DNA from 4 places in the Streptomyces purpurascens genome. Region 1 is predicted to be linked to each of the others. Evidence: riboswitches for the same ligand, from Rfam matches in the RefSeq annotation. Region 1 holds a riboswitch; each other region holds the start of a gene.
The links. A riboswitch is a leader RNA that binds a small molecule or an ion and turns the genes downstream of it on or off. The one in region 1 is predicted to bind cyclic di-AMP.
Positions count from the first base shown of each region.

Region 2: linked by a shared signal. The riboswitch ahead of OHU35_RS26405 (C40 family peptidase) and the one ahead of OHU35_RS25455 (LysM peptidoglycan-binding domain-containing protein) in region 1 are both predicted to bind cyclic di-AMP.
Region 3: linked by a shared signal. The riboswitch ahead of OHU35_RS36370 (LysM peptidoglycan-binding domain-containing M23 family metallopeptidase) and the one ahead of OHU35_RS25455 (LysM peptidoglycan-binding domain-containing protein) in region 1 are both predicted to bind cyclic di-AMP.
Region 4: linked by a shared signal. The riboswitch ahead of OHU35_RS06270 (C40 family peptidase) and the one ahead of OHU35_RS25455 (LysM peptidoglycan-binding domain-containing protein) in region 1 are both predicted to bind cyclic di-AMP.

Region 1 covers NZ_CP108341.1:5,570,359-5,577,562, reverse strand. The annotation lists gene OHU35_RS25475 (ABC transporter permease) at 1-90, opposite strand, end outside; gene OHU35_RS25470 (ABC transporter ATP-binding protein) at 77-1,075, opposite strand; gene OHU35_RS25465 (LolA family protein) at 1,155-2,378, opposite strand; gene OHU35_RS25460 (polyprenyl synthetase family protein) at 2,621-3,631, opposite strand; cyclic di-AMP (ydaO/yuaA leader) riboswitch at 4,133-4,309, shown strand; gene OHU35_RS25455 (LysM peptidoglycan-binding domain-containing protein) at 4,315-5,088, shown strand; gene OHU35_RS25450 (HAD family hydrolase) at 5,052-5,900, opposite strand; gene OHU35_RS25445 (GNAT family N-acetyltransferase) at 6,087-7,157, shown strand; gene OHU35_RS25440 (glycosyltransferase family 2 protein) at 7,199-7,204, shown strand, end outside.
Region 2 covers NZ_CP108341.1:5,760,374-5,767,577, reverse strand. The annotation lists gene OHU35_RS26425 (cobalamin B12-binding domain-containing protein) at 1-4, opposite strand, end outside; gene OHU35_RS26420 (triacylglycerol lipase) at 481-1,347, shown strand; gene OHU35_RS26415 (M23 family metallopeptidase) at 1,445-3,112, shown strand; gene pcrA (DNA helicase PcrA) at 3,195-5,675, opposite strand; cyclic di-AMP (ydaO/yuaA leader) riboswitch at 5,980-6,137, shown strand; gene OHU35_RS26405 (C40 family peptidase) at 6,146-7,204, shown strand, end outside.
Region 3 covers NZ_CP108341.1:8,003,438-8,010,641, reverse strand. The annotation lists gene OHU35_RS36395 (MBL fold metallo-hydrolase) at 1-681, opposite strand, end outside; gene OHU35_RS36390 (Glu/Leu/Phe/Val dehydrogenase dimerization domain-containing protein) at 807-1,985, shown strand; gene OHU35_RS36385 (TetR/AcrR family transcriptional regulator) at 2,072-2,680, shown strand; gene OHU35_RS36380 (SGNH/GDSL hydrolase family protein) at 2,951-3,736, opposite strand; gene OHU35_RS36375 (DUF6250 domain-containing protein) at 3,882-4,598, opposite strand; gene OHU35_RS36370 (LysM peptidoglycan-binding domain-containing M23 family metallopeptidase) at 4,772-5,695, opposite strand; cyclic di-AMP (ydaO/yuaA leader) riboswitch at 5,700-5,860, opposite strand; gene OHU35_RS36365 (alpha-galactosidase) at 6,179-7,204, opposite strand, start outside.
Region 4 covers NZ_CP108341.1:1,379,956-1,387,159, reverse strand. The annotation lists gene OHU35_RS06305 (adenosylmethionine--8-amino-7-oxononanoate transaminase) at 1-210, opposite strand, end outside; gene bioB (biotin synthase BioB) at 218-1,390, opposite strand; gene OHU35_RS06295 (8-amino-7-oxononanoate synthase) at 1,541-2,668, shown strand; gene OHU35_RS06290 (DUF397 domain-containing protein) at 2,750-2,980, opposite strand; gene OHU35_RS06285 (helix-turn-helix transcriptional regulator) at 2,991-3,851, opposite strand; gene OHU35_RS06280 (ATP-binding protein) at 4,065-4,523, shown strand; gene OHU35_RS06275 (DUF6328 family protein) at 4,607-5,218, opposite strand; gene OHU35_RS06270 (C40 family peptidase) at 5,302-5,775, opposite strand; cyclic di-AMP (ydaO/yuaA leader) riboswitch at 5,779-5,991, opposite strand; gene OHU35_RS06265 (hypothetical protein) at 6,337-6,645, opposite strand; gene OHU35_RS06260 (ATP-dependent Clp protease proteolytic subunit) at 6,653-7,204, opposite strand, start outside.

The DNA of each region.
Region 1 (7,204 bases):
GAAGGTCGTGGTGAGCTCGCTGCGCAGCAGCCCGAAGGTCCACAGCGGGCTCACCGGGCGTACGGCCCCCGCGGTCTCAGCCTGCGACATCGAACCCCTCCCCCGTCAGCGCCACGAACGCGTCCTCCAGCGAGGCCCGTTCGACCGTGAAGCCCCGCACCCGCACCCCGGCCGTCACCAGCGCGGCGTTCACCTCGGCGAGGTCGCGGTCCGGGGGTTCGCCGGTCACCCGGTCGTCGGTGACGACGACATCGCCGACGCCCTGCTCCTTCAGCACCCGGGCCGCCTCCGCCGGGTCCGGCGTGGTCACCACCAGCCGGCCGCGCGCCCCTGCGGACAGCTCCGCCACCGGTCCCTGCGTGATCAGACGGCCCCGGGCCATCACGGCCGCGTGGGTGCAGACCTGCTCGATCTCGTCGAGCAGATGGGAGGAGAGGAAGACGGTCGTGCCGTCCGAGGCCAGCTCCCGTATCAGGGTGCGGATTTCGCGCATGCCCTGCGGGTCGAGGCCGTTGGTCGGCTCGTCGAGCACCAGCAGCCGGCGGGGCTGGAGCAGCGCGGCCGCGAGGCCCAGGCGCTGTTTCATGCCCAGGGAATACGCCTTGGCCTTCTTTCCCCCGGCGGCCGTCAGGCCCACCCGGTCCAGGGCGGCGGCGACCCGGGCCCGCCGGGTGCGCGGATCGGCGGCCGGGTCGGCCGAGTCGTACCGGATGAGATTGTCGCGGCCGGAGAGGAAGCCGTAGAGGGCCGGGCCCTCGATGAGGGCGCCGACGTGCGGCAGCACGGCGCGGGTGGCCCGGGGCATGGGCTGCCCGAGGACCCGCGCCGTGCCGGAGGTGGCCTCGATGAGGCCCATCAGCATGCGGATGGTGGTGGTCTTGCCGGAGCCGTTGGGCCCGAGGAAGCCGAAGACGCTGCCCGCCGGGACGGTCAGGTCGAGACCGTCGACGGCGAGCTGTCCGCCGCGGTAGCGCTTGGTGAGCGCGCGGGTGGCGATGACCGGTTCCCCGGCCGCGGCATCCGCGCCGCTCGGCTCCGGCACACGCTCGGGCTCCGTGGCGGACGGTTCGCCCATCGGCTTCCTCGTTCTCTCGACGTCCCGTGGTTCTCTCGACGCCCTGTGGTTCTCGCGACGTCCTGTAGCCGTTCGGGACTTAGTTGCCGGCGTCGGCCGCCTTCACGAGCGCGTCCTTGGTGACCAGGCCGACATAGACCTTGCCGTCGTCCGTGATCAGGGCGTTGACCAGGCGGGTCGAGAAGACCGTGCCCGAGCCGAACTTGCCGGTGACCTTGTCGCCGAGCGAGTTCACGAAGCCGCCGAGGTCACCGCCGGCCTCGCCGGAGGGCACGCCCTCGCCGCCGGTGTCGAAGGTGGCTATGGAGTTCCAGCCCTCGCCGATGGTCTTCATGCCGTCGAGGCCCTTGCCGAGGTCCTCCTCGGACTTCGGGAGGGACTTCGGGGCGTGCTCGCGCGCTTCGGCCTTGCCGGGCGCCTTCGGCTCCGAGGCCTTCTCCTCGGTGACCTTCGCACCCTTCGGCGGGGTGAAGTCGAAGGTCGACGCGGCCGGCTTGGCGAAGTCGACCTGGGTGAAGCCCGCGTCGACCACGGCGGAGCCACCGCTCGCCGGGGTCAGCGTGAACTTCAGCGGCGTGCCCGTCTTCGCGTCCACGGCGACGGTGATCGCACCGACCGTCGAGCCGGACTGCTTCGGCTTGATGAGCAGCTTGTAGGCGTCCCGGCCGGCGACCTGGGCGGTGCCGTCCACGGTCACGGAGGTCGTGTCGTCGGCGGCCTTGAGGGCCTCCTCGGCGAAGTCCTTCGGCGTGGCCGGCGGCCGCTGGTCCTTGCCGCTCTCGGAGGCCGTGCCGTGGTGGACCTCGTTCGACTTGCTGTCGTAGGCCCAGACGTCCTTGCCGTTGTGGACGATGCTGTACTCGGCGGCGTTCTCCAGCAGCGACAGCTTCTGCTTGTCCGGGCCGTCGGCCGCGACGCGCAGGGTGTGCGTGCCGGAGGCCAGTTCGGTGAGCTTGGCCGTCGGGTCGGCGGAGGAGCCGCCCCCGTCCGGGCTCGCGGCACCGGACATCAGGCTGCTCTCCAGCCCGCCGAGGTCCGGCAGCCCGAGGTCCGTGCTGATCTTCACGGTGCCGGACAGCTGCTGGACGTCCGACTTCGCGATCTTCTCGATGAGCTGCTGTGCGGTGATCTTCGGAAGGTCGGGGTCACCGGAGTCGGCGAGCGCGGGGACCAGCCCGATCGTCGCGGCCGCCACCCCCATCACCGTGACCGGTACGACGTACCGTGCGGCCTTGCGCCGTCCGGAACGTGGCTCGTCGACCTCCCCGGCGGTCGTGCTGTCGTCGGATGCGTACGGTGCCATGTGTGCCCTACCTCCGTGGTCGGCGGCGGCTGTCCGTGTCGTCCACGCACTCGTCCCTGAGCCGCCATTCTCACCCGAACAGGTGAGGAGTGGTGTTTTCCGTGGTGTCCATCTGACCAAATCGGCCAGGGAAATACGTCAGACCCCGGACTCAACTCCACGTACTGCTGGGGTATGACACGGAGGCGCGGCTCCTCCCCCGACCCGTAGGGGACGGGGGGCCGCTTCGGGCCGCTTCGGGGCTAGCCGGCCCGGTGCACCACCGCGTCGCACAGCTCCACGAGTGCCGTCTTCGCGGCGCACTCGGGCAGGGGGGCCAGCGCCGAGCGGGCGTCCTGGGCGTAGCGGACGGTGTCCTTCCGGGCCTGTTCCAGCGCCGGGTGGACCCGCAGCAGGCGCAGGGCCTCGGCGTGCCGTTCGTCGTCGGTGAGGTCGGAGTCCAGCAGCTCGCACAGGGCGATGTCGTCCGCGAGCCCGAGCCGGGCCGCCCGCTCGCGCAGCCGCAGCACCGGCATCGTGGGGATGCCCTCGCGCAGATCGGTGCCCGGCGTCTTGCCGGACTCGTGCGAGTCGGAGGCGATGTCCAGGACGTCGTCGGCGAGCTGGAAGGCGACGCCGAGCCGCTCGCCGTACTGGGTCAGCACGTCCACGGTCGTCTCGTCGGCACCGGACATCATCGCGCCGAACCGGCACGACACGGCCACCAGCGAACCGGTCTTGCCGCCCAGCACGTCCAGGTAGTGCTCGACGGGGTCGCGGCCGTCCTGCGGTCCGGCCGTCTCCAGGATCTGTCCGGTCACCAGCCGTTCGAACGCCTCGGCCTGCACCCGCACCGCCTCCGGACCGAGGTCGGCCAGGGTGTGCGAGGCACGGGCGAAGAGGAAGTCGCCGGTGAGGACCGCGACGGAGTTGCCCCAGCGGGTGTTCGCGCTCGCCACCCCGCGGCGCACCGTCGCCTCGTCCATCACGTCGTCGTGGTACAGCGTGGCCAGGTGGGTCAGCTCCACGACGACGGCCGACGGCACGATCCCGGGCGCGTACGGGTCACCGAACTGGGCGGAGAGCATCACGAGCAGCGGACGGAACCGCTTGCCGCCGGCCCGCACCAGGTGCTGGGCGGCCTCCGTGATGAAGGGCACCTCGCTCTTGGTGGCCTCGAACAAGCCTTCCTCGACAGCCGCCAACCCGGCCTGGACATCGGCTTCCAGAGCCTGGTCCCGCACGCTCAGCCCGAACGGCCCGACGTCGGTCACGAGGGGTCTCCTGTCTGCTGTGTCTGCCGGTGATTACGCGGATTGTCGATAGGTCGCTGCCATCACTCGAGTCAGCGTATCCGGTCACGTTTCGATCACCGCCAGCGCCCATGGTTACAGGCCGGGTGGTATCTGATCACGACCGTTATGTTTTCGATCAACTCATAAGAACAGACATTTATCGACTTACCAGGAGGTAGTGAGATATACACGATTTGCCATGATGATTGAGCAAATTCCCATTGGCGGGAATTGCCCCACAGGCTTGTGATCAGTGAGTTGAATCACGTTAACCCCTTTGCCGCCCCACCCCGGCATCGACCCGTACCCCCTTCAGCCGAACGCCAGTTGAGCCTTGGCTCTCGCAAAGGATCAAGCGGACCAAACACCCCCGACCAAGGTCAACCACGCGATATGTGACTCCGGTGCTTGTTCCCGACATGTGCTCTCGCATACGTTCCCGGCCTGTCCGGCGGACGCCGAATCCTGCCACCGCCCGGACCCCCACACGAACCGACTCACTCACGCAGGGCAGGAGCGGGGGACCCAGGTAAGTCGCCGGTCCGCACAGCGGCACGGCTCGGGGTGAAGCCGCGCACGGCAGTACACCGCCGTACGCGGCCGGGCACCTCCCGGCCCGAACCCGACAGCTCACCTCGCAGGCGCCGGAGAGGAATTTCGCCATGGCCGGACGAGGCAAGCACCGTCGCCCCAGAACCAACCCGCTCACCCGAGGTGTCGCCATCGCCGGCACCGGCGGAGCGGCACTCACCCTCCCGCTCCTCGGAGCCACCTACGCGAGCGCCGCCGAGGCGCCGCAGAGCGCACCCGTCGTCGCACAGTCCGTGCACCGGGCGGCCCAGCCCAAGTCGCTCACGTACACCGTGACCAAGGGCGACACCCTCTACCGCATCGCGGACAAGTACGACGTCTCGGGCGGCTGGAAGAAGCTGTACAAGGACAACCGCTCCGCCATCGGCGACGACCCGAAGCTGATCCACCCGGGCCTGAAGCTGAAGGTGTCGACGACCAAGGCGGCCGCCGCGAAGAAGGCGACCACGTCGTCCGCCCCCGCCAAGCCGGCCGCGAAGCCCGGTGGCGTCGCCAAGGCCACCCAGGCCTCCGCGAAGACCTACGCCAACAACCTCGACGGGTGGATCCGCGAGGCGCTGGACATCATGGCGCAGAAGGGCATTCCGGGGTCGTACGACGGCATCTACCGCAACGTCATGCGCGAGTCGTCCGGCAACCCCCAGGCGATCAACAACTGGGACTCGAACGCCGTCGCGGGCACCCCGTCCAAGGGCCTGCTCCAGACCATCGACCCGACCTTCCAGGCCTACCACGTGGACGGCACGTCGTGGGACCCGTACGACCCGGTCGCCAACATCACGGCGGCCTGCAACTACGCGGCCGACCGCTACGGCTCGATCGACAACGTCAACGGCCCGTACTGAGCCGTCCCGCCCAGCAGTCGCTCGAGGACGACGGCGATGCCGTCGTCCTCGTTCGACAGGGTGATCTCGTCGGCCACGGCCTTGAGTTCGGGATGGGCGTTCGCCATCGCGACGCCGTGGGCGGCCCAGTCGAACATCGGGATGTCGTTGGGCATGTCACCGAAGGCGATGGTGTCCGCCGGCCGCAGCCCCAGATGCTCGGCGGCCAGCGCCAGGCCCGTCGCCTTGGTGACACCGCACGGCTGGAGCTCGACCGTGCCGGGCCCCGACATCGTCACCGTCGCCAGTGAGCCGACCACCGAACGGGCCGTCGCCGCCAACTCGTCGTCCGTCAGGTAGGGGTGGCGCAGCAGCACCTTGCTGATCGGCTCGCCCCACAGATCGTCGCGCCGGTCGACCCGTACGGCCGGCAGGGTCGGGTGCGGCATCAGGTAGCCCGGCTCGATGAGCGTGAGGCCGTCGACTCCGTCCTGGTCGACCGCGGCGTACACCTGCCCCACCTCGGCCTCGATCTTGCCGAGCGCGGTCTCCGCCAGTTCCCGGTCCAGGGTGATGGACCACAGCAGCCGGTCCGCGCCCGCGTCGTACACCTGCGCGCCCTGCCCGCACACCGCGAGCCCCGTGCAGCGGAGGTCGTCGAGGAGCGGTCGCACACGCGGCGCCGGCCGGCCCGTCACCACGAGGTGCTGGGCACCGGTGTCCGCCACCCGCGCGAGCGCGGCGAGCGACCGGTCGGAGAGGGTGTCGTCGCCGCGCAGCAGCGTTCCGTCCAGGTCGGTGGCGATGAGTGAATATGCGATGGGTGCGGCCATGATCAGAGAATACGGACAGCGCGCCCCTTCGTTTCATCCCCCGGCGCACGCCGATTGCCCGGTTGAAGGCCTCTGTACCAGTTGGCAACAACATGGTCCGCTACCTACCGTCGGGGCCGTCTCGAGCGGTACCTTCCATGTGTCCAGGGGGGACTTGATCGGGGGGTCGGGTTGAGCAGTGGGCGCATTCGCGTGGCTGGGCCCGGGGAGCTCGGCGAAGGGGAAAAGGAGCGCTGGCGCGCACTGCGCGCTGCCTCCGAGGCACCGCGCAACCCTTTCATGGAGCCGGAGTTCACCGAAGCCGTCGGCCTGGTGAGGCCGCGGGCACGGGTCGCGGTGGTGTACGAGGGGCTGGAGCCGGTCGGCTTCCTGCCCTATGAACGGGGCCCGTTGGGGCAGGGCCGGGCGATCGGGCTCGGCGTCTCGGACGCGCAGGGGGCGATCCTGCGGCCGGGCCTGGACCTGGACACGGGCCGGCTCCTCAAGGCCTGCTCGGTGTCGAGCTTCGCCTTCGACAACCTGGAGGCCGAGCAGCGGCTGTTCGTCCGGTACGCGGCCGAGGAGCACGCCACCTACGTCGTCGACGTGGAGAAGGGCTACGAGACGTACGAGTCGGTGCTGCGCGCCCAGTCGCCGAAGTTCCTGAAGACCACCCTGGCCAAGGAGCGCAAGCTGGGCCGGCAGGTCGGCGAGCCGCGGTTCGTGTTCGACGAACGCGACCCGGCCGCGCTGCGCACCCTCATGGAGTGGAAGTCGGCGCAGTACCGCAGGACGGGCCGGCAGGACCGCTTCGCACGGGAGTGGATCACCCGGCTCGTGGGACGGCTGGCCCGGACCCGGGCACCGGAGTGCGCCGGCACGCTGTCCGTGCTGTACGCCGGGGAGCGGCCCGTCGCCGCGCACTTCGGACTGCGCTCGGCATCCGTCCTGGCCTGCTGGTTCCCGGCCTACGACCCGGAGTTCGCGAAGTACTCGCCGGGGCTGGTGCTGCACCTGCGCATGGCCGAGGCGGCGGCCGCCGAGGGCATCGGCATGCTCGACCTGGGGCGCGGCGCGGCGGAGTACAAGGACGCGCTGAGGACGGGTGAACTGCCCGTGTACGAGGGTGCGGTGACGCGGCCGGGGGCGGGCGCGGCGCTGCACTGGCTGAGCCGCGAGCCGGCGCGCCGCGCGCACAGTTTCGTCCGCGGCAGGCCGCGGCTCGCGGCGCTGGCCGCGCGGACCCTGAAGGGCGCGGCTCGGCTGCGCCGTACCTGAGCGCGAGTTCGTACCTGACACGAGTGGGGGGTGAGGGGCGCATGGCT
Region 2 (7,204 bases), 190 kb from region 1:
CCATCACTGCCTCCATGAAGCGAATACATCCATCCGTACCGACAAGTACCGCACACATCGGGCACGCCGTACACGCCGCACCGCACGGACACCTCGCCCCGCATCGTCCGGGCAAGTGAACGAACGTTATCTCCAGGATCCCGCCACCGGCAGTTTCGCGCTGTGGACCGAGGGGGAAATCACACGGTGGGACAAGCGCAAGGGGAGCCGCGACGAAGTCGCCGTACCGCCGCTCCACCCACCACGCACAGCGGCGGTACGGCACTTCGGCGAAGACACGCAGGGCAAGAACCGCACGTACGGCACATACCGCACGCAGGGGACCACTGGCGCCACACACGCCACACACCACACTCGGGCCCCACGGCACACGCGGCTCAGGCCGCTCACGTGGTCATCGCCGGCCGTCTTCGCAGCAGCTTTCCACGAGGGCACACGGGGGGCGGAGCCGTCCTTCCGCGTGCCGACAGGAGGTCGGCCATGAAGGTCACCAGGGCTGCTCTGCCCTTTCTTCCGTTCTGCCAGCGCCTGCTGCCGAGCCGGCTGACGGGACTCTCCCTGGCACTTCTGAAGGCCACCGCACTGGAGATCGCGATCCTGGCCGGGCATCTCCTTCTCTATCCCTCCGGCATCACCCAGGAGCGACGAGCCCCCGCCCCGGCACTGCCCCCGGCGGACGGCGCAGCCCAACTGCCCACGGAGGCCAAGCCCCCGGTCGTCCTGCTGCACGGCTTCATCGACAACCGCTCGGTCTTCGTCCTGCTGCGCCGCAGCCTCGCCCAGCACGGCAGGCAGCAGATCGAATCCCTCAACTACTCGCCGCTGACCTGCGACATACGCGCCGCGGCCGAGCTGCTCGGCCGGCGCATAGAGGAGATCTGCGAGCGCACCGGAGCCCCGCGGGTCGATGTCGTCGGGCACAGCCTCGGCGGCCTGATAGCGCGTTACTACGTACAGCGGCTCGGCGGTGACGCCCGTGTCCGGACCCTCGTCACCCTCGGCACGCCGCACTCCGGCACCCGAGTCGCGCCCCTGGCGGACGCGCACCCCATCGTGCGCCAGATGCGCCCCGGCTCACCGGTGCTCGAGGAGCTCACTCGGCCCGCCCCTGACTGCCGTACGCACTTCGTCAGCTACTGGAGCGACCTGGACACCGTGATGGACCCGCTGGAGACGGCCCGCATCGACCATCCCGATCTGACGGTGCAGAACGTGCGGGTGACCGGCATCGGCCATCTCGCCCTGCCCGTGCACCCCGCAGTCGCCAACGGAATACGGCAGGTCCTCGACACGGCCCACCCGGGTGAACCGTCCGTCGATCACACCGGCGGCCTCACGGTGGCCTGACACCGGACCCGGCCGACGCCCGCCTCGCATCGAAATGTCGAACAAACTTCGAACACAAAGCCAAACCCGCGCCCGCCGTCCGCCAAAACACGGCCGAATGCCCGTTTCATGCGCGCGCGAAACCTGCCGAAGATTGTCGTGCCCGCGTACCGCCGGGTACAGTCGCCGCACTGCTCTGGCAGCCCCTGTTGTCGAGGCGAAAGAGAAGTTGGTGAACGACCGTCACCCGTCGGGGACCATGCCCCCGGCTCCGGCTTCCGAGGCCGCCTCGGCGCACTACGCGTCGTACGGCACCCAGGAAGCCCCGTACGGCGACTTCACCACGTACGGCGACTACGCCGCCACCGGATTCGACGCCACCGGCGTCCACACCACCGGTACGGACGGCGCCGGTTTCGATGCCACCGGGCACGCCACCGCGAGCTTCGCCAGCGACCCCCTCTTCGGCAACCTCCCGGGCAGCGGCTCCGACACGGGCACGTACGACACCGGTCACTGGCCCACGGGCACGCACGAGAACCCGCACTACGACGCGTACGCGGCCCAGCACCACGCCGCCTACGACACCGGTGTCTACGACACGACCTCCTGGCCGGCCCAGCAGCAGCCGCTGTCGGTCATCCCGCCGCAGGCCGCGTCCCCCGACGCCACCGGCCAGTGGGACACCGGCGCCTGGCTCAAGCCCGACCAGTCCGGCAATCCGGCCGACCAGACCCAGCAGTGGGAATGGGGCACGCAGGCCTTCGACACCGGCACCTACGACGCCACGCAGTGGAACTCCGACGGCTCCGCCGCGCCGTCCCCCGACGGGTACGAGCAGCACGCGGACGCCTTCCACCAGCAAGAGACGGCGACGTTCGAGCAGCTCGGCTACGACGAGGCCACCGGGGCCTCCTACGACGACCCCGCCGCGGACGGCGGTGAGCCGGCCGCCACCGGCGAACTGCCCACCGTCGCCCCGCTCCTGGACGGCCAGGAAGAGGTCGGCCCGCGCACCGCCGCACGGGCGGCCGCGCGCGCCGGGTCCCGTTCCCGCCGCCGTACGCCCCCCAAGCGCTCGGCGCTGATGACCATCGCGGTGCCCTCGGCGTGTGTGATGGGCGTCGCGGGGATCGCCGCCGCGTCCGTCGGCAGCCTCACCGAGGACAGCGCCGCGGAGGCGCAGACCACCGCGGCGGACGCGCAGCCGGTGCAGCCGGCCGCCGCCAACAACAAGCTGGACACACAGCTGCAGAGCCTCTCCGCCGGAGCCGACGACTTCGCCGACCGGGCCAGCCGTACGCAGGAACGTATCGACCTCAAGGCTCAGCAGGCGGCCGAGCGGAAGAGGGCGGCGGAAGAGGCGGCCCGCAAGGAACGGCTGCGCCCGAAGTTCGCCATGCCGGTCGCCCGCCACGGACTCAGCGCCCAGTACGGCCAGTCCGGCATCAACTGGATGTCCCTGCACACCGGCATCGACTTCCCCGTCTCGTACGGCACGACCGTGATGGCCGCGACCGACGGCACCGTCCGCACCCAGTGGAACAGCGCGTACGGCAACATGCTGATCCTGACCGCGAAGGACGGCACGGAGACGTGGTACTGCCACCTCTCCACCTACACGGTCCCCTCCGGTACGTCCGTGAAGGCCGGCGATCCGATCGCGCGCTCGGGCAACTCCGGCAACTCGACCGGCCCTCATCTGCACTTCGAGGTGCGTCCGGCCGGCGGCTCGCCGATCGACCCGCTCCCGTGGCTGCGCAGCCACGGCGTCGACCCGACGTAACGTCCCGGCGGCCCCCGCCGGTCCGGCCGGCGGAGGCTCACCTCACAGGACTACTGCCTCACGGGACTGCCGCCGCACCGGGCTACAGCTTCTCCACCGGTGCGTACCGCAGCAGCAGCCGCTTCGGCTTGGTGTCCCCGAAGTCGATCGTCGCCTCGGCGTTCCCGCCGGTGCCCTTGACCCCCACGACGGTCCCGAGCCCGAACTGGTCGTGCGTGACCCGGTCCCCGACAGCCAGTGCCACGACCGGCTTCTCGGAGGTACGGCGGGTGGCGAAACCTGAGGCTCCCGAAGCCGACGAACGCGAACGGGACGACGACAGCGAGGCCGCCACGGCGGAGACCGGCCCGGAGGACGCGGGCGCGGTCGCACCGGTCCGCTTCCACTCCAAGTGGGTCGGCGGGATCTCCTCCAGGAACCGGGAGGGCGGGTTGTACGACGGCTGGCCCCAGGCGCTGCGCAGGGTGGAGCGCGTCAGATACAGCCGTTCCCGTGCGCGCGTGATGCCCACGTACGCCAGGCGCCGCTCCTCCTCCAGTTCCTTGGTCTGGCCGAGGGCGCGCATGTGCGGGAAGACGCCGTCCTCCATGCCGGTCAGGAAGACGACCGGGAACTCCAGTCCCTTGGCGGTGTGCAGGGTCATCAGGGTGATGACGCCGTCGCCGTCCTCCTCGTCGGGGATCTGGTCGGAGTCGGCGACCAGCGCGACCTGCTCGAGGAAGTCGGCCAGGGTGCCCCGCTCGTCCTCGCCGCGCTCCTGCTCGAACTCCATGGCGACGGCGGCGAGTTCCTGGAGGTTCTCGATCCGGGTCTCGTCCTGCGGGTCGGTGGAGGCCTGCAGTTCGGCGAGGTATCCGGTGCGCTCCAGGATCGCCTCCAGCACGGTGGCGGGGCCGGCGCCGGACTCGACGACCGTACGGAGGTCCTCCATCAGCGTGTTGAACCGCTTGACGGCGTTGGTGGAGCGCGCGGCCATGCCGTACGCCTCGTCTACGCGCTTCAGCGCCTGCGGGAAGCTGATCTTCTCCCGCTGGGAGAGGGCGTCGATCATCGCCTCGGCGCGGTCGCCGATACCCCGCTTGGGCACGTTGAGGATCCGGCGCAGCGGCACCGAGTCCTCCGGGTTGGCCAGCACGCGCAGGTAGGCCAGGACGTCCCGGACCTCCTTGCGCTCGTAGAAGCGGACACCGCCGACGACCTTGTAGGGCAGGCCGACGCGGATGAAGATCTCTTCGAAGACACGGGACTGGGCGTTGGTGCGGTAGAAGACGGCGACGTCGCCCGCCTTCGCCTCGCCCGCGTCGGTGAGACGGTCTATCTCGTCGGCGACGAACTGGGCCTCGTCGTGCTCGGTGTCGGCGACATAGCCGGTGATCTGCGCGCCCGTGCCCGCGTTGGTCCACAGGTTCTTGGGGCGGCGGGACTCGTTGCGCTCGATGACCGCGTTGGCCGCGCTCAGGATCGTCTGCGTGGAGCGGTAGTTCTGCTCCAGCAGGATCGTCGTCGCGTTCGGGTAGTCCTCCTCGAACTGGAGGATGTTGCGGATCGTCGCGCCGCGGAAGGCGTAGATCGACTGGTCGGCGTCACCCACCACGCACAGCTCGGCGGGCGGCAGGTCGTCCGCGCTGGGCGGTACGTCGACGGGGTGCTCGGAGGTGCCCACGAGCTCCCGGACGAGGGCGTACTGGGCGTGGTTGGTGTCCTGGTACTCGTCCACCAGCACATGGCGGAAGCGGCGGTGGTAGTGCTCGGCGACGTCCGGGAAGGCGCGCAGCAGATTGACCGTCGTCATGATCAGGTCGTCGAAGTCGAGGGCGTTCGCCTCGCGCAGCCGCGACTGGTACATCGCGTAGGCCTGGGCGAGGGTCTTCTCGAAGCCGTCGGCGGCCTGGGCGGCGAAGTCCTCCTCGTCGATCAGCTCGTTCTTCAGGTTGCTGATCTTGGCGCTGAAGGACTTCGGCGGGAAGCGCTTGGGGTCGAGGTCCAGGTCGCGGCAGACCAGGGCCATCAGGCGCTTGGAGTCGGCGGCGTCGTAGATCGAGAAGCTCGACGTGAAGCCGAGCCTCTTGCTCTCCCGGCGCAGGATGCGCACGCAGGCACTGTGGAACGTCATCACCCACATGGCGTTCGCGCGCGGGCCGACGAGCTGCTCGACGCGCTCCTTCATCTCGCCGGCGGCCTTGTTGGTGAAGGTGATGGCGAGGATCTGGCCCGGGTGGACGTCCCGCTCGGCGAGGAGGTGGGCGATGCGGTGCGTGAGCACGCGGGTCTTGCCGGAGCCGGCGCCGGCCACGATGAGCAGCGGGGAGCCGGAGTGCACGACGGCGGCGCGCTGGTTGTCGTTCAGCCCCTCCAGGAGCGCGGCGGCGTCCACCGGCGGGCGCGCGGCGCCGTCCCGGTAGTAGGCGTCGCGGTCCGGCGGCACGTCGAACTTCCCGCCGAACAGATCGTCCGGAACGTGCTCCGATCCGTGATCGTCCTCGGGCGGCGGCGGGGGCTCGTCCGCGGGGCCCCGCTGGGCCTGGAGGTCCGCCAGGAAGCTGTCGTCAAAGAGGCTGCTCATCGCTCTCCGAGTCTAGGGCGCCCCACTGACAGCCCGCCGCCGCCCTGAGAACATCGCCGAAAGGACCCCCCTGTCACCCTCCAGGTCCACGCGATCACAGGCCGCTATGGCCTTCACAATTACGTGCGAATGGTGACCAACCCCCCTCGATTGATCACTCTCGGCGACGTTCATGAGCAAGGTCACGGAAATGTATCGGGCATATCACCCTTCAACCTTCACAAGGGCCACACGAGTTGGCTACCGTGCGAGGAGGCCACACGACCCCCACCGGCGAACGTCGCCGGGCCGCGTGGCCTCCGCCGAGTCCGGCGTGCCGCAGCGGCAGCCAGAGCCGGGGACCCACCGAGACCCCGGGGTGAATCGGCCCGACTCCCTTTCCGGAGAAGGCCGTAGGGCAACCCTTCCGAAGCATCCGCCCGAACCCGACAGCTAACCCGGTAGGCGGAGCATGGAAGGAGTCGCCTCCCTTGGCGTCGCACCGCAAGTCGCGTCCTACGGGTTCGCGCGTGGCAGGCATACGGACCCCCGCCCTCGCAACGGCGGCCCTCACCTCCGTGGCCCTGCTGTCCCAGTCGGCCAACGCCGCCCCCGAGGCCGACGACAAGCCCAGCCTCGAGGAAGTCGAGAAAAAGGTCGACGACCTCTACCGCCAGGCGGGGTCCGCGACCGAGAAGTACAACGGGGCCAAGGAGAAGACCGCCAAGCAGCGCAAGCGCGTCGACACCCTCCTCGACGACGTCGCCCAGCGCACCCAGAAGCTGAACGAGGCGCGGGAGGAGCTGGGCACCTTCGCCGCCGCCCAGTACCGCACCGGCGCCTCCGCCCCGGACACCGCCACGTTCCTGCTCGCGGACACCCCGCAGGACTACTTCGACCAGACCCAGCTGATGGACCGGATGACCGGCCGTCAGAAGGTGGCGGTCGACGACTACATCACCCAGCAGTCAGAGACGATGGAGAAGCGTCAGGAGGCCGCCGAGAGCCTCGAGACGCTCACCGAGTCACAGGGTGACCTGAAGACGGCCAAGGCGACCGTCCAGAGGAAGCTCGCCGACGCGCGCGAACTGCTGTCGAAGCTGACCGCCGAGGAGAAGGCGCGGCTCGCGGCGATCGAGAAGGAGAAGCAGCAGGAGGCCGCCCGCAAGGCCGCCGAGCTGGCCCGGCAGCAGGCCGAACAGCAGAAGGAGCGGGAGCAGGAGGCCGCCCAGCAGCAGGGCAGCGGCTCCTCCTCGGCGGGTTCGTCCTCGTCCGCGGGGTCGTCCTCGTCGTCCACCGCGCCCGACTCCTCGTACGCCACCAAGGCCGACAAGGCGCTCGCCTTCGCCCGCGCCCAGATCGGCAAGCCGTACGTCTGGGGCGCCACCGGCCCCGGCTCCTACGACTGCTCCGGCATCACCCAGGCCGCCTGGAAGGCCGCCGGGGTGACCCTGCCGCGGACGACGTACGACCAGGTCAACGCCGGCACCACGGTCCCCCTGGCCGACGCCCGGCCCGGTGACCTGGTCTTCTTCTACGACGATGTCACC
Region 3 (7,204 bases), 2.4 Mb from region 1:
CAGGCCCCGGCCGCAGAAATGCCGGGCCGGGGTGGCGGTCAGGGCGAGGCCGCCGATCTTCGTGGTCTCGTGCCAGTCCAGTTCACGCAGCCGGTCGGCGGACACGCCCCACTGCTCCAGGTGCGCGCCGACACCGAGCGGCACGGCGAACAGCGTGTCCGTGCCGGCCAGGGCCTTGATGGTGGGCATGTCCAGGTGGTCGTAGTGGTCGTGCGAGATGACCACCACGTCGACCGGGCCGAGCGCGGCCAGCGGCAGGGGCACCGGGTGCAGCCGCTTGGGCCCGGCGAAGGGGAACGGGGAGCAGCGCTCGCCCCACACCGGGTCGAACAGGACCCGGTGGCCGTCGATCTCCGCGAGCACGCTGGAGTGCCCCATCCAGGTCAGCCGCAGCCCTGTGGCCGGGGGCCGGGCGATGTCGGCGAGGGTGGTGGAGTGCACCGGCACCGTGCCCTTCGGGCTGCGGCGGGGCCGGGTCTCCTTGTCGAAGAAGACCTTCGCGAAGTCCAGGGTGGAGCCCGAGGGCCGGGTCCGCGCGGGGCCGCCGGGGTTCTGGAAGACCCCGTCCTTGAAATGGGGTGATCTGCGGATGCGCGCCATGCGCTCACCGCGCGGATCCGCGCCGAACGCCCCGGGCCGCAGCGCACGGAGCCCGGTGCTCAGGGAACGGAAACCGGCCACGGTACCTCCAAGTGGAGTCGGTCAGGCTTTCCATTATGGTCGGCCCCTCCGACAACACCGGGACACAGGGGTCCCTCCGAGGGTGATACTGACCGGTGATTCAGTAACCCGGCGAAGGAGCCCGCATGGCCAGCCCCCTGCTGTCCCTCACCTGGACCGACCACCTCACCGGTCACCAGGGCTTTCTGGTCGTCGACCGGCTGGTGCGCGGTGTCGCCAGCGGCGGTCTGCGGATGCGCGCGGGCTGCACCCTGGAGGAGGTCACCGGCCTGGCCCGCGGGATGACCATGAAGGAGGCCCTGCACTACGACCCCGAGAGCCGCTACGTCCCGCTCGGTGGCGCGAAGGGCGGCATCGACTGCGACCCCCGGGACCCGGAGGCGTACCCCCTGCTCGTGCGCTACCTGCGCGCGATGCGGCCGTACATCGAGAGCTGCTGGACGACGGGCGAGGACCTCGGACTCACCCAGGACCTGGTGGACCGGGCCGCCGCCGAGGCGGGGCTGGTCTCCTCCATACAGGCCGTGTATCCGCTGCTGGACGACGAGGCCGAGGCGCGGCGGCGGCTCGGGGACGCGTTCGCGGTCGAGGTGGACGGCATCGGTCTCGACGAGCTGGCCGGCGGCTGCGGTGTGGCCGAGGCGGCCCTCACGGCCCTGGACCGGGCCGGCGTGCCGTACACGGGGACGCGGGTCGCCCTCCAGGGACTGGGCACCATGGGCGGGGCGACCGCCCGCTTCCTCACGCGCGCGGGACTCACGGTCGTGGCCGTCGCCGACCTCAAGGGCACGATCGCCAACCCGGCGGGCCTGGACGTCGAGGCGCTGCTCGCCGCGCGGGACGCCCACGGCACCGTGGACCGCTCCGTGCTGCGGCCCGGCGACCGCGACCTGCCCGGCGACGCGTGGCTGTCGGCCGACACGGATGTCCTGGTACCCGCGGCCGTCTCGTACGCGATCGACTCCGGGAACCAGGAGCGGATCACCGCCCGCTGGGTCGTCGAGGCGGCCAACATGCCCGTACGACCGGAGGCGGAACTGCTGCTGGCCGCGCGCGGGGTGACCGTGCTGCCGGACGTGGTGGTCAACTCCGGGACGAACGCCTGGTGGTGGTGGACGCTCTTCGGGGACATCGGCGCCGACGCGGAGGAAGCGTTCGCCCACACCCGCGCCTCGATGCGAGCCCTGGTGGAGCGGATGCTGGCCCGCGCACAGGCCGACGGCACGACGCCGCGAGCAGCCGCGCACGCGATCGCGGCGGACCGGCTGCCGGTGATCGCGGAGTGCTTCGGCTGGTACCGGTGACGGACGGCGAACGAGCCGCGCGACCCCTCCCGGACCGGCCGAATCCACACGTCAAGAGGGTGCACGCGCGTGTGTAGGGTGACGGCGTGACGAGAGTCCGGTTGAGCGTGGCGGAACGGCGCGGTGATCTGCTGCGGGCCACCGTCGAGCAGATCGAGGCCCGGGGCGTGACGGCGGTCCGAATCGCCGACATCGCCTCGGTGCTCGGTGTGAGCAACGCGCTGGTCCTCTATCACTTCTCGACGAAGGAACAGCTCGTGGCCGCCGCGTTCCGGCATGCGGCGGAGGGCGACCTCGCGCATCTGCGCAAGCTGCTGGGCCGCCGTACGTCGGCGCTGCGCCGGCTGCGGTCGGCCGTACGGTGGTACGCCCCGACGGGCCAGGCCAAGGGCTGGCGCCTGTGGATCGAGGGCTGGGCGGCGGCACTGCGCGAGCCCGCGCTGCGGGAGGTCGCCCAGGACCTCGACCGGCAGTGGAAGGCGGCCATCGCCGAGGTCATCGCGGAGGGCGTGGCCGCCGGCGAGTTCCACTGCCCCGACCCGCACGGCACGGCCCTGCGCCTCACCGCCCTGCTCGACGGGCTCGCCGTCCAGCTGACGTCCTACGAGGGCGCGGTGCCGCGGGCGCGGGCACAGGAGTGGGTGGAGGAGGCCCTGTCTCGCGAACTGGGTCTGGAATCAGCGGCCTTGCCATAAGCAGCCCAGCGTCGGAGCTGGGGCCGGGTGGGTCCGCAGCCCGGCGTAGCGGGGTGCCGCCGCGCCCACCCGTGCCGCCCCCAGCGGCACGCATGCCCGCAGCGGCGGGGGGGGACTACGCAAGGGGACGTGTCGGGGGGTGTCCGCCCGCAGCTGGTTGGCGCGTCAACGCCAGTCAGTCGGCGTCCAACCCCATCGCGCCGTTCCGAGGACGGACACCCCCCGACACGGCCCCGACCCACCACCCGGCGAAAGGCGCCACACGCACCCTCACGCCACCGACCCGATCCGCATCCTGATGTCCTCCGGCGACAGCGCCCCCTTGGCCGTCACATGGTCCCCCGAAGACTCCCCGCGCAACCGGCGCCCGATCCACGGCACCAGGAACTCCCGCGCCCAGTGGACATTGTCCCGCCGGACGTCGAGGGTGCCGCGGGGCGGCTGCGGAGGCCACTCCTGCTCGGGATCGGCCGGCACCTCGAGGCCGAGCACCTGCCCCGCGCGGAGCGCCACGCGTGTGTGCCCGTCGGGCGACAGGTGCAGCCGGTCGGCGTCCCAGGCCCGACGGTCCTGGACACTGCGCAGGGACCACAGGTCGAGCACCGGGCAGCCGTACCGGTCGGCGATGGCCCGGACATGCCCGTTGTACGTGGCGATCTTGCCGCGCAGATGCTTGAGCACGGGTACGCCACGGGTGTCGAACCCGGTCGTCACCATCACCGTGCCGGCCACCGCGGTCAGCTGGGCGATGGCCCGTTCGAACCGCTCGGCCACCTCGTCCGGGTCGGTGCCGGGCCGGATGATGTCGTTGCCCCCGGCACAGAAGGAGACGAGGTCCGGGGCCATGTCGACGGCCCTCGGAAGCTGGTTCGCCACGATCTGGTCGAGGAGCTTCCCGCGTACGGCGAGATTGGTGTACCGGAAGTCGCCTTCGGGCCTGCGGTCGGCGAGCAGCACGGCGAAGCGGTCGGCCCAGCCGACGAACGCCCCGTCGGGGCCGGGATCACCGACGCCCTCGGTGAAGCTGTCCCCCACCGCCACGTACGACCCGATCACTGCTCTGCTGTCACTCTTCGAATCGTCTGCCACAGCCGCTCATGATTCACCCTCGAATGTGACCTACGCGACCGTAGGAAGGGGTTGACGGGCGGTGAGATAAGCCACTCCTAAAGTGTTCGCCAACTCCGGAATAGGCCGCCCCTCAGGGATGTTGCGGGGTCAGTCGCCAGACCCGGAAGCCCGTGATCCGGAAGTGGCTCCACACGGTCCGGAAGGCGAAGTGCCCGCTGGTGTACGGCTGTGGGTCGGTGTAGTCGAAGACGAGCCGCCCGTTGTTCCACCAGCGCACCGTCGACCCGTCGGAGACGATCCGGACCCGGTTCGGCTCGCCCGGGACCAGCAGCGGCTCGGTGTAGTCGTAGATCAGGGGACGCACACCGGCCTGGCCGACGTAACGCCGCAACCGGGTCGTGGTGTTGTAGTTGGCGCCGTACCCGGCGTAGTACGTCGTCAGGTGGTCGTACTCCTCCAGCGCCCCGCCACGCGGCGTCGCGAAGAGGTCGTCCGGGGAGCGGACGTCGGTCGCGTTCCAGAAGTTGTTGAGGTCCGAGACCCGGTCGTTGACCCCGCCCTCGGAGACGGGCGTGGCCGTGTACTCGAGGACGTACGGCCCTTCGAGGCGCCGTCGGAACCAGACGGTCGCTCCGCTCGGCACGTCGATGTCCAGGACACCGCGCGAGGCGGTGACCGTGCCGCCGCCCTGGAGTTCGGTCACCCACTGGGCGAGACCGTGGCAGAAGTCGTCGTGGGCGATCAGGCGGCGGTGACGGGGCGCGGCGCTCGCGGTCGCCGCCGGGGCGAGGGCGGCCAGGGCGGCTCCGGCCGTCATGGCTCCGAACGTTCTCCGGGTGGTCGGCACGGGACACAGCTCCTTCAGAAAGCGCTTGCACTCACGACGGGATCACTGTGTCCCAACTGCCGCATCCTGTCGATCCCTTGAGCCGATCGGCGGCCGCGCACACACCGAAGGCCGGACCCGGGGATCGGGGTCCGGCCTTCGGCCGCGTGTCAGGCAGGTGGTCGTGCGATCGGTCAGCCCACGGAGACGCCGTGCGAGCGCAGGTAGGCGACCGGGTCCACGTCCGAGCCGTAGTCCGGCGTGGTGCGGATCTCGAAGTGCAGGTGCGGTCCGGTCACGTTGCCGGTCGCACCGGACAGACCGATCTGCTGCCCGGCGGTCACGGTCTGGCCGGCCGAGACGGAGAGCGAGGAGAGGTGGGCGTACTGCGCGTACTTGCCGTCCTCGAGCTGAATGACGACCTGGTTGCCGTACGCGCCGCCCCAGCCGGCGGAGACGACCGTGCCCGCGCCGACGGCCTTGAGCGAGGTGCCGGTCGGGACGACGAAGTCGACACCGGTGTGGTAGCCGCTGGACCACATGCTGCCGGACATGTGGTACGGGGTGCCGACGGCGGCGCCGTCCACCGGGAGGCTGAAGCCGGAGGCCTCGGCGGCCGGCTTTGCGGCGGCCGGCTTCGCGGCGGTGCCGGCCTTCGAGGAGGACTCGGAGGCGGACGACTTCTCAGCCGACGCCTTCGGCTTCTCGGCCGCCTTGGGCGCGGACGACTGCGTCTTGGGCTCGCCCGCCGCCTTCTTGCCGACCGAGAGCTTCAGGCCCGGGTGGATCAGCGACGGATCGGCACCGACCGCGTCACGGTTGTCGGCGTAGAGCTTCTTCCAGCCGCCGCTGACGTTCTGGTCGTCGGCGATCTTCGCGAGATAGTCGCCGGCCTTCACGGTGTACGTGTGGGCGCCCGTGGCCTTTTCGGCGGCCTTCTTCTCGGCGGCCGGAGCGGACTGGACGGCCTTTTCCGGAGCCGACTGCGGGGTCGCGGCGTGGGCGCCGGCGGCCCCCATGAGCGGAAGGGCGAGGGCGGCCCCGCCGGTTCCGGCGACGGCGATGGAGCGGGTGAACCGCTGGGACTTCGGGCGGCGATGCTTACCCTTCGCGGGCATGGCGAATTCCTCTCCGGCGCCTGCGAGGTGAGCTGTCGGGTGCGGGCTGGAGATGCCCGGCCGCGCCGAAGTGCGGCTGAACCCCAAGCCGTTCCGGGAACCGGAACAGGCGTCGTACCTGTGGGTCCCCCGCTCCTGCCATACACGGGTCAGTGTGTGCGGGCTCCGGGCGGCGGCAGGATTAGGCGTCCGTCCGGATTGGTGTGGAACGTAAGCGACCGAGACGCAATGGGACAAGCTTGCGGTTGCCTGTGAGGGCGTTTTTCTTGACGCGTCGGCACATTTCCCGTCACCGAGCGTGGATTTCCGATCTCTGTTTTTCCTCAATGCCCCTGAATAACGCAAGAATTACGTGAACATGACGACAACACATCGTCACGAATATGACGATGGTCACGCACCCCGACCTCATCTCCTTTACGATCGGGGCACGTTATGCCGAAACACCTTAAGTGCCTTATTCGCCCTATTCGGACAGAACGGCTACTTGCGCTTAAGGCGGACGACCGCGGCATCCAGGTCCCCGCGCAGACCGACTCGCAGCCCGTGATGTGCCAGTACGGCCCCTCGGTGAACTTCGCCCGTTTCGAGGCATTCGTACGCTGCTGTCGGGTCGAGGTCCCGCAGCCGGAGCGCCGGAACGGGCTCGCCGTAGCGCTGCGCCTGGAGCCAGGCGAGGACGACGGTCTCGTCACCGAGGACGTACTGCACCGCGCTCAGGCCGCCCTCCGGGGGCCGCAGCCGGTACAGGTCGCCGCGCTGCACCACGGGCCGGATCTCCTTGTAGAGCCCCACCCACTCCCGCGCCTCGGCGAGCTCCTCCGCCGTCCACCGCGTGAGGTCGCCGCCCACCCCGAGCACCCCGGCCATGGCACTGACGAACCGGAACCGCAGGGAGCTGGCCCGCTGGTTGAGCATGGCGTTCGGGCTGTCGGTGACCCAGGCGGCCATGACCCGGGCCGGATGGATCTGGCTGAAGCCGTGCTGGATGGCGAGCCGGTCGAGCGGGTCGGTGTTGTCGGAGGTCCACACCTGGTCCGTGCGGCCCAGCACCCCGAGGTCGATCCGGCCGCCGCCGCCCGAGCAGGACTCGAAGGCCACCCCGGGGTGGGCCGCCCGCAGCCGGTCCAGCAGGGCGTACAGAGCGCGGACGTGGTCGACCCAGAGCCGCTGCGGGTAGGGGTCGTCCGGCCAGCCGGCGTCGGTGAAGCAGCGGTTGAAGTCCCACTTGACGTAGTCGATCGGCGCGCTGGAGAGCAGCCCGTCGAGCTGCTCCCACAGGTACTCCTGGACGTCCTCGCGGGCGAGGTTCAGCACGAGCTGATTGCGGAATTCCGTCCGCTTTCGTCCTGGTTGGTACTGCACCCAGTCGGGGTGCGCGCGGTACAGGTCGCTGTCCGCGTTGACCATCTCCGGCTCGACCCAGATCCCGAACCGCATGCCGAGACCGCGCACATGGTCGGCGAGCGGCTTCAGCCCGCCCGGGAAGCGGTCGGGATTGGGCGTCCA
Region 4 (7,204 bases), 4.2 Mb from region 1:
GTTGAGCACCGGGTGGTTGTAGCCGTGGATCGCCGACCACCAGGACGACATGCCGTCGACCAGCTCTCCCGAGCCGTCGGCGAGGCGCAGCCGCACCCCGCTCGCCGACTCCACGACGAGCGGTTCCTGCCGTCCGGGCATCGGGCCGTACGGATGCCACACATGCCGCCGGTCGAGCTCCAGCAGCTCGGGCACCGTCAGCTCGGGCACCGTCCGCTCAGGCATTGGGCGCGAGGTCCGTTCCGGCGCCCCGGCGGCGGACGGCGACCAGGTCGGTACGGGCATCGGCGGCCGTACGGGGCTCGGCGGCCTCCGGGGCGGCGTCGGAACCGCAGCCTCCGCCACCCTCGGAGCCGCAGACCCCGCCGCCGTCGTGGCAGCCGCCGGACCGGTGCTCGGGCAGCGTCACCTGGTCGGTGCCCTCCACCTCGAACCCGGCGTCCGCGATCATCTCGAGGTCGGCCTTGCCCGCCTGGCCCTCGGTGGTCAGGTAGTCGCCGAGGAAGATCGAGTTGGCCAGGTGCAGGGCGACCGGCTGCATCGAGCGCAGATGGACCTCCCGGCCGCCCGCGATGCGCACCTCGACGTCCGGGCACACGAAGCGCACCATCGCCAGGATCCTGAGGCAGCGCTGCGGGGTGAGGTTCCACTCCTTGGCCAGCGGGGTGCCTTCGACCGGGATCAGGAAGTTGACCGGAACCGAGTCCGGGTCCAGCTCGCGCAGCGAGTAGACGACGTCCACCAGGTCCTCGTCCGACTCGCCCATGCCGGCGATCAGCCCGGAGCAGGCGGAGAGGCCTGCCGCGTGGGCCTTCTCGACCGTGTCCACGCGGTCGGCGTAGGTGTGCGTGGTCGTGATCTCCCCGTACGTCGCCTCGGACGTGTTGAGGTTGTGGTTGTAGGCGTCGGCACCCGCCTCGCGCAGCCGCTCGGCCTGCCCGTCGGAGAGCAGGCCGAGGCAGGCGCACACCTCGACGCCCTCGTTGTTGTCCTTGATGGCCTTGATCGTGTCGGAGACCCGGTCCACGTCCCGGTCGGTCGGACCGCGCCCGCTGGCCACCAGGCACACGCGCTTGGCGCCCCCGGCCACACCGGCAGCCGCCGCGTCGGAGGCCTGGTCGGGTTTGAGCCAGGTGTACTTCAGGATGCCGGCCTGGGAGCCGAGCCGCTGCGAACAGTAGGAGCAGTCCTCGGGACACAGGCCGGACTTCAGGTTGACGAGATAGTTGAGTTTCACCCGTCGGCCGAACCAGTGCCGGCGCACCTTCCCGGCCGCGGCCACCACATCGAGCAGGTCGTCGTCGGACGTCGCGAGGACGGCAAGTGCCTCTTCACGGGTCGGCAGCTCGCGCCGAAGCCCCTTGTCCACCAGCGTGTTCAGCAGGTCCATGAGAGCCGATCCTGTCCTACGGACCCGCTCCGGGCCAAGGAGAGTTCGTACAACAGAGTCGCTTCGAGGTGTGGGTATTGCCACATACTGACCTGCTGGTGGTCCCGCTAGTGTCTGTGCACTGCCTACAAATTTCCCGGAGGACCACCCATGGCGTTCGGCTGGATCGACGAGCAGGCGCGGGTGCGCCGCCGCGCCGGACTCGTACGGACTCTGCGCCCCCGTCCGGCAGCTTCGCCGCTCCTCGATCTGGCGAGCAACGACTACCTGGGGCTGTCCCGGCACCCCGAGGTCACCGAGGGCGCGGCCCGTGCCGCGCGGGTCTGGGGCGGCGGCTCCACCGGCTCCCGGCTCGTCACCGGCAGCACCGAGCTGCACGCGGAACTGGAACGGGAACTGGCCGAATTCTGCGGTGTCGAGGCGGCCCTCGTCTTCTCCTCCGGCTACGCGGCCAACCTCGCGGCGGTCACCGCGCTGGCCCCGCACGGCTCTCTGATCGTCTCCGACGCGGGCAACCACGCCTCGCTCATCGACGGCTGCCGGCTGGCCCGTGGCACGACCCAGGTGGTGGCGCACGCCGAGCCGGACGCCGTGCGCAAGGCCCTCTCGACACACGAGGGCGCGGCGATCACGGTCTCCGACACGGTCTTCTCGGTCGACGGCGACGCGGCCCCGCTCGCGGCCCTCGCCGCGGCCTGCCGGGAGCACGGTGCCGGGCTGGTGGTCGACGACGCCCACGGCCTGGGCGTCCTCGGCGACGGCGGCCGCGGCGCCCCGCACGCGGCGGGGCTGGCGGGCGCCGACGACGTCGGCGTCACGGTCACGCTGTCCAAGTCGCTCGGCAGCCAGGGCGGAGCCGTCCTCGGCCCCGCCCGGGTGATCGACCACCTGGTCAACGCGGCACGGACGTTCATCTTCGACACGGGACTCGCCCCCGCGGCGGCGGGGGCGGCCCTGTCGGCCCTGCGGCTGCTGCGCCGCGAACCGGAGCGGGCGGCACGGGCCCGCGCGGTGGCGAGCGAACTGCACGCACGCCTGACCGCCGCGGGTCTGGAAGCGGTACGTCCGGACGCCGCGGTGGTCTCGGTGCGTGCGCCCTCTCCCGAGGACGCCGTGCGCTGGGCGGCCGAATGCCGCGCGGCGGGCCTGGCCGTGGGCTGCTTCCGTCCTCCTTCCGTGCCCGACGGCATCTCACGACTCAGGCTGACCGCCCGCGCGGACCTGACCGGGGAACAGATCGAACGCGCTGTACGGCTGATCGGGGAGACGCGGCCATGAGTCGGCGTGACACGGCCGTGCGTCACACGATGACGGACTGAACGATGGCGGACTGAACGATGGCGGGCTGATCAGAAACGGTCAGATGCGGTCGACCGCGGCCGTGAACTCCGCCCAGCTCCCCGGTGAGAAGAGCAGCGCGGGCCCGGCCGGGTCCTTGGAGTCGCGCACGGCGAGCAGTCCGGCCCAGGGCGGGGTGTCCGGACACGCGGTCTCGACGCAGTTGTTCGCGCCGGTGCTGTAGCTGCTGCGCAACCACCGCACACCGTGCAGTTCGATGCTTGAGGGGACATGACGAGGCAGTGCACGCATAGGTGCCTCCTTACGCGCCGGCGGCTGTCCCGGCGATGTAATCCAACGAGTCCTCGGGCGAAAGGGCGTGGATCTGAAGGGCGTTGAAGGCCTCCGTGTAGGCCTGGAGGTCTTCTTTCCGCTCGAGGTAGAGGCTACTCGTCAAGTGGTCGAGAACAACAACGTTCAGATCAGAAGTGCTCGAAAATGAGAAGACAACGAAAGGGCCGGTGACGCCGATGTGTGCCCCGGCGGCGAACGGCAGTACCTGGAGCCGCACTTGGGGCAGGCGCGCCGCCTCGACCAGCCGCTCCAGCTGCCGGGCCATGACCCCGGGCCCGCCCACCTCCCGCCGCAGCACGGCCTCGTCCAGGACGGCGCTCAGTTCCAGCGGCGGATCCGCGCGCAGCACGTCCTGGCGGGCCAGTCGCACCTCGACCAGCGTGTCGAGCCGGTCCTCCGACAGCCCCTCCACCGCGGCCTTCGTCACCGCACGCGCGTACTCGGGCGTCTGGAGCAGCCCCGGGACGACGGTGGTCTCCAGCGTGCGCATCGCGGTGGCCTGGGACTCCAGGCTGATGAAGTCCCGGTAGGTCGGCGGCAGCACCCCGCGGTAGGCGTGCCACCAGTGGTGCCGGCCGCCCCCGTCGTCGGACTCCGCCAACACCAGGAGCAGCTCGCGAAGTTGGGAGTCTTCCACACCGTAGGCGTCGAGAAGTAACCGCACATCGGCCGGTTTCACCCCGCTCGTGCCCGTCTCGATCCGGCTGACCTTGGACTGGTGCCAGCCCACCAGCTGGGCCGCCTCACCGCTGGTGAGACCCGCCGAGGTGCGCAGCGCGCGCAGTTCGGCGCCCAGTTTCCGGCGGCGCACCGCGGGACCGTGCTGCATGGGCTTCTCCTTACTCCTTCCGAGCCACCCCAATACGGTCTCGCGTCGTAGAGTTCACCGCTTTGGGCGACAGATATATGCATATCTTGGTGGATCGCCGCCCTTCGCGGGTGTTCTGGTGGCACTCTGGCGGCGAAGCACCAGTCCGGGACCGTACTCGAACCATCCGCTCCGTGTCGGACTGCGGTCCCGTGGGAAAGGGACGACGTCGCCATGGCAGACCATTTGGAAACATCCGTCACTCTGCCGAGCGATCCCGCCTCGGTCTCCGCAGCGCGTGCCTACGTGGTGGACACGCTGGCGGAGTGGGGCCTGCCGGCGGACACGGAAGTGTCCGACACCGTCCGGCTGATCATCTCCGAGCTCGCCACCAACGCCGTCCAGCACACCTTCGGGCAGTCACCCACGTTCACGGTGGACGTCGTGCTCGACCGCGACGAACGGCTGCGCGTCGGTGTCACGGACAGCCACCCACGGCTCCCCAGACGGCTCCCCGCCGCCGTCCAGCAGGACAACGGCCGCGGACTGGTCATCATCCGCTGGCTGACCGCCGAATGCGGCGGCAGGCTCAGGATCCGCCCCACCCGTGAGGGCGGCAAGACCATCTCCGTCGAACTTCCGTGGACCGTCCCGGCCCAGCCCATGACGGCGGCGGGACAGCAGGAGCCGTAAGCCTCACCGCGGCACGCCGGCCCCGAGCGCGCGCACCCCCACCGGCGTGACCGACGTCCGCGCCGCCCTCTCCCCAAAGCCTGTCACCGCCGCCGCAGCGACGCCTCTCGGCGCGACGCTCCTCCCCGACGCGGTGCGGGGATCCTGACGGCGCCAGGGCGCGCCGCCTTCTCGACAGCGGGCTCCGGTTCCCCGCAGCCGCCGTTCGTCGCCTGCCGCAGCCCCGCCCGCCGCACCAGCCGGGGGAGCAGGCCCCACAGGCCGACGCAGACCAGGAAGGTCGCCGCCCCCGCGGCGATCCCGCCGGCCCGGCCGGTCGTCACGTCCACCACCAGCAGCACGGACCCGCTGAAAGCGAACACCAGCACGATCAGGCCGGTCGTGGCCAGTCGTGAGGAGACCTGCACGATGCGGGGCTTCGCGCCCTGCTGGAAGAGCGAGCGGTGCAGCGCGGCCGGCGCGGTGAACAGCGCCGCGGCCAGGACCGCCAGCAGCAGCGTGCTGACGTAGGTGACGCGCTGGGCCGTGTCGAGGGACGAGAAGCGCGAGGTGAAGGCGAGCGACAGCAGGAAGGCGAACAGGATCTGTACGCCCGTCTGGGTGACCCGCAGTTCCTGGAGCAGCTCGACGAAGTTGCGGTCGGCGCGCTGCAGTGGCGTCTCGCCGCGTGCGGTGCAGGGACTGTGCTCGGCCATGACGCGACGAGTAACCACTTGAGCCCGTGTCACGCTCCCGGCGTGCGGCGGCGCGTCTCAGGCGTCGCCGCACGCCGGGTGGGTCACTTCACGCGCCCGTACCAGACGCTCTTGGTCCAGATCTTCTGCAGCCGCACCACGTCCCCGCTCTTCGGGGAGTGCCAGAGCTTGTTCTTACCCGCGTAGATACCGACGTGGTACACGTTCCGGCCCGAGTGGAAGAACACCAGGTCTCCCGCCTTGCGGTTCTGGGCGGAGATGTGGCGGGTCTTGTTGTACTGCTGGGCGGCCGTGCGCGGCAGCTTCTTGCCGGCCTTCTTGAACGAGTACAGCGTGAGGCCCGAGCAGTCGAAGCGGTGCGGGCCGGTGGCGCCGTACTTGTAGGGCGATCCCTTCTTCGAGGCCGCTATCTGGAGTGCCTTGGTCGCCGGCGTGGCTGCCGCTGCCTCGGAGGAGAAGCCGGGGGCCACGATCGAGCCGCCCACGGCGGCGATGGTGAGGGCCGAGGCCGTACCGGCCCGGACCATGAGCGACGGGACACGATTGAGCGCAGTCATGCGCAACCCTTCGTCAGCCGCCTGTGAAGGATGACCTGTCGGATTCGGGCTGGCGAAGTTGCCCGGCCGCTGACGCGGCTTCACCCCAAGGGCTGCTCGGGACCGGTCATGGCGTGACCGTCCCGGCGACCCGTCGTGCTTGGGTCCTCCACTCCTGCCGATCCACTCCTGTCGACCGGTCATCCAGGCGGCGGCAGGACTCGGCGTCCGCCCGGATCGCCCCGCCGCTGTGGCGGGGGCTTGTCGTCAGTCAGGGATCTTGACTGATGGTTGTCATGAAATCCCAACGGAACCGGGGATTTGTGTTGTTACTCACCACTCACCCGTTCGGGTGGACACGTCTGTGTTCGAGTCGGTGTCCACCGTGCCGCGCACCGCCCGACCAGCGATGGAATGTCCCATTCCGCCCCTCCGTCGTGCGCGTCGCGCAACCGTGACGGTCCAAAAATTGGTGCCCCGTCTACTCCGAACAGCGGTACGTCGTTTGGCCCGTTTCGACTCAGGCCCGGACGCCGCGTCGACGGAGCGAGCGTCCGGGCCGCTGGATCCGCCGGCTCCGTGTCAACCGACGGACTCCGGGGGCAGGGTGACACGGGCGGTCCGGCGCTCGCCGTCCAGCACCCGCAGGGCCCGGGCCAGTGTGTCGGCGTGCAGTTCCGTCTCGCCCCGCTGGTGCATCAGGGCCAGCGCGTCGCGCAGCGCGGTCGCCTTGCCGACCAGGGCCTGGGCGGCGCGCAGTCCGCGGTAGGTGTCGCCGTGCAGCGCCGGGTTGATCCGGCCGAGCAGGTCCACGACCTCCAGGTAACGGTCGATCAACTCCGCCTCCGCTCGGGTCAGGGCGGGCAGCGGAGGCAGTTCGGGCGGCAGCACCGGCGGCTCACCTTCCGGTCGGCGCGGCCATGGTGGCCTTGCGGTTGGGGACGATCCGGTCCACCAGGCCGTACTCCACCGCCTCCTGGGCGGTGAGGATCTTGTCCCGCTCGATGTCCTCGCTCACCTGCTCCCGGGTGCGGCCGGTGTGCCGCGCGAGCATCTCCTCCATACGGGTCCGGATCCGCATCAGCTCGTCGGCCTGGATCGCCAGATCGCTGGCCTGTCCCTGGACCGGCTCGGGCAGGGCGGGCTGATGGATCACCAGGCGCGCGTCCGGCAGCATGGATCGCTTGCCCGGCGTGCCCGCCGCCAGCAGCACCGTGGCGGCCGCCCCGGCCTGGCCCAGGCAGACCGTCTCCACGTCGCAGGTGACGTAGCGCATCGTGTCGTAGAGGGCCGTCATCGCGTGGAACGCGCCGCCGGGGGAGTTGATGTAGAGCTGGATGTCGCGGTCCGGCGCCTGGTGCTCGAGGTACATGAACTGGGCCATCACGTCGTTCGCCGAGATCTCGTCCACCGGCGCCCCGAGGAAGACGATCCGCTCCTCCAACAGCTT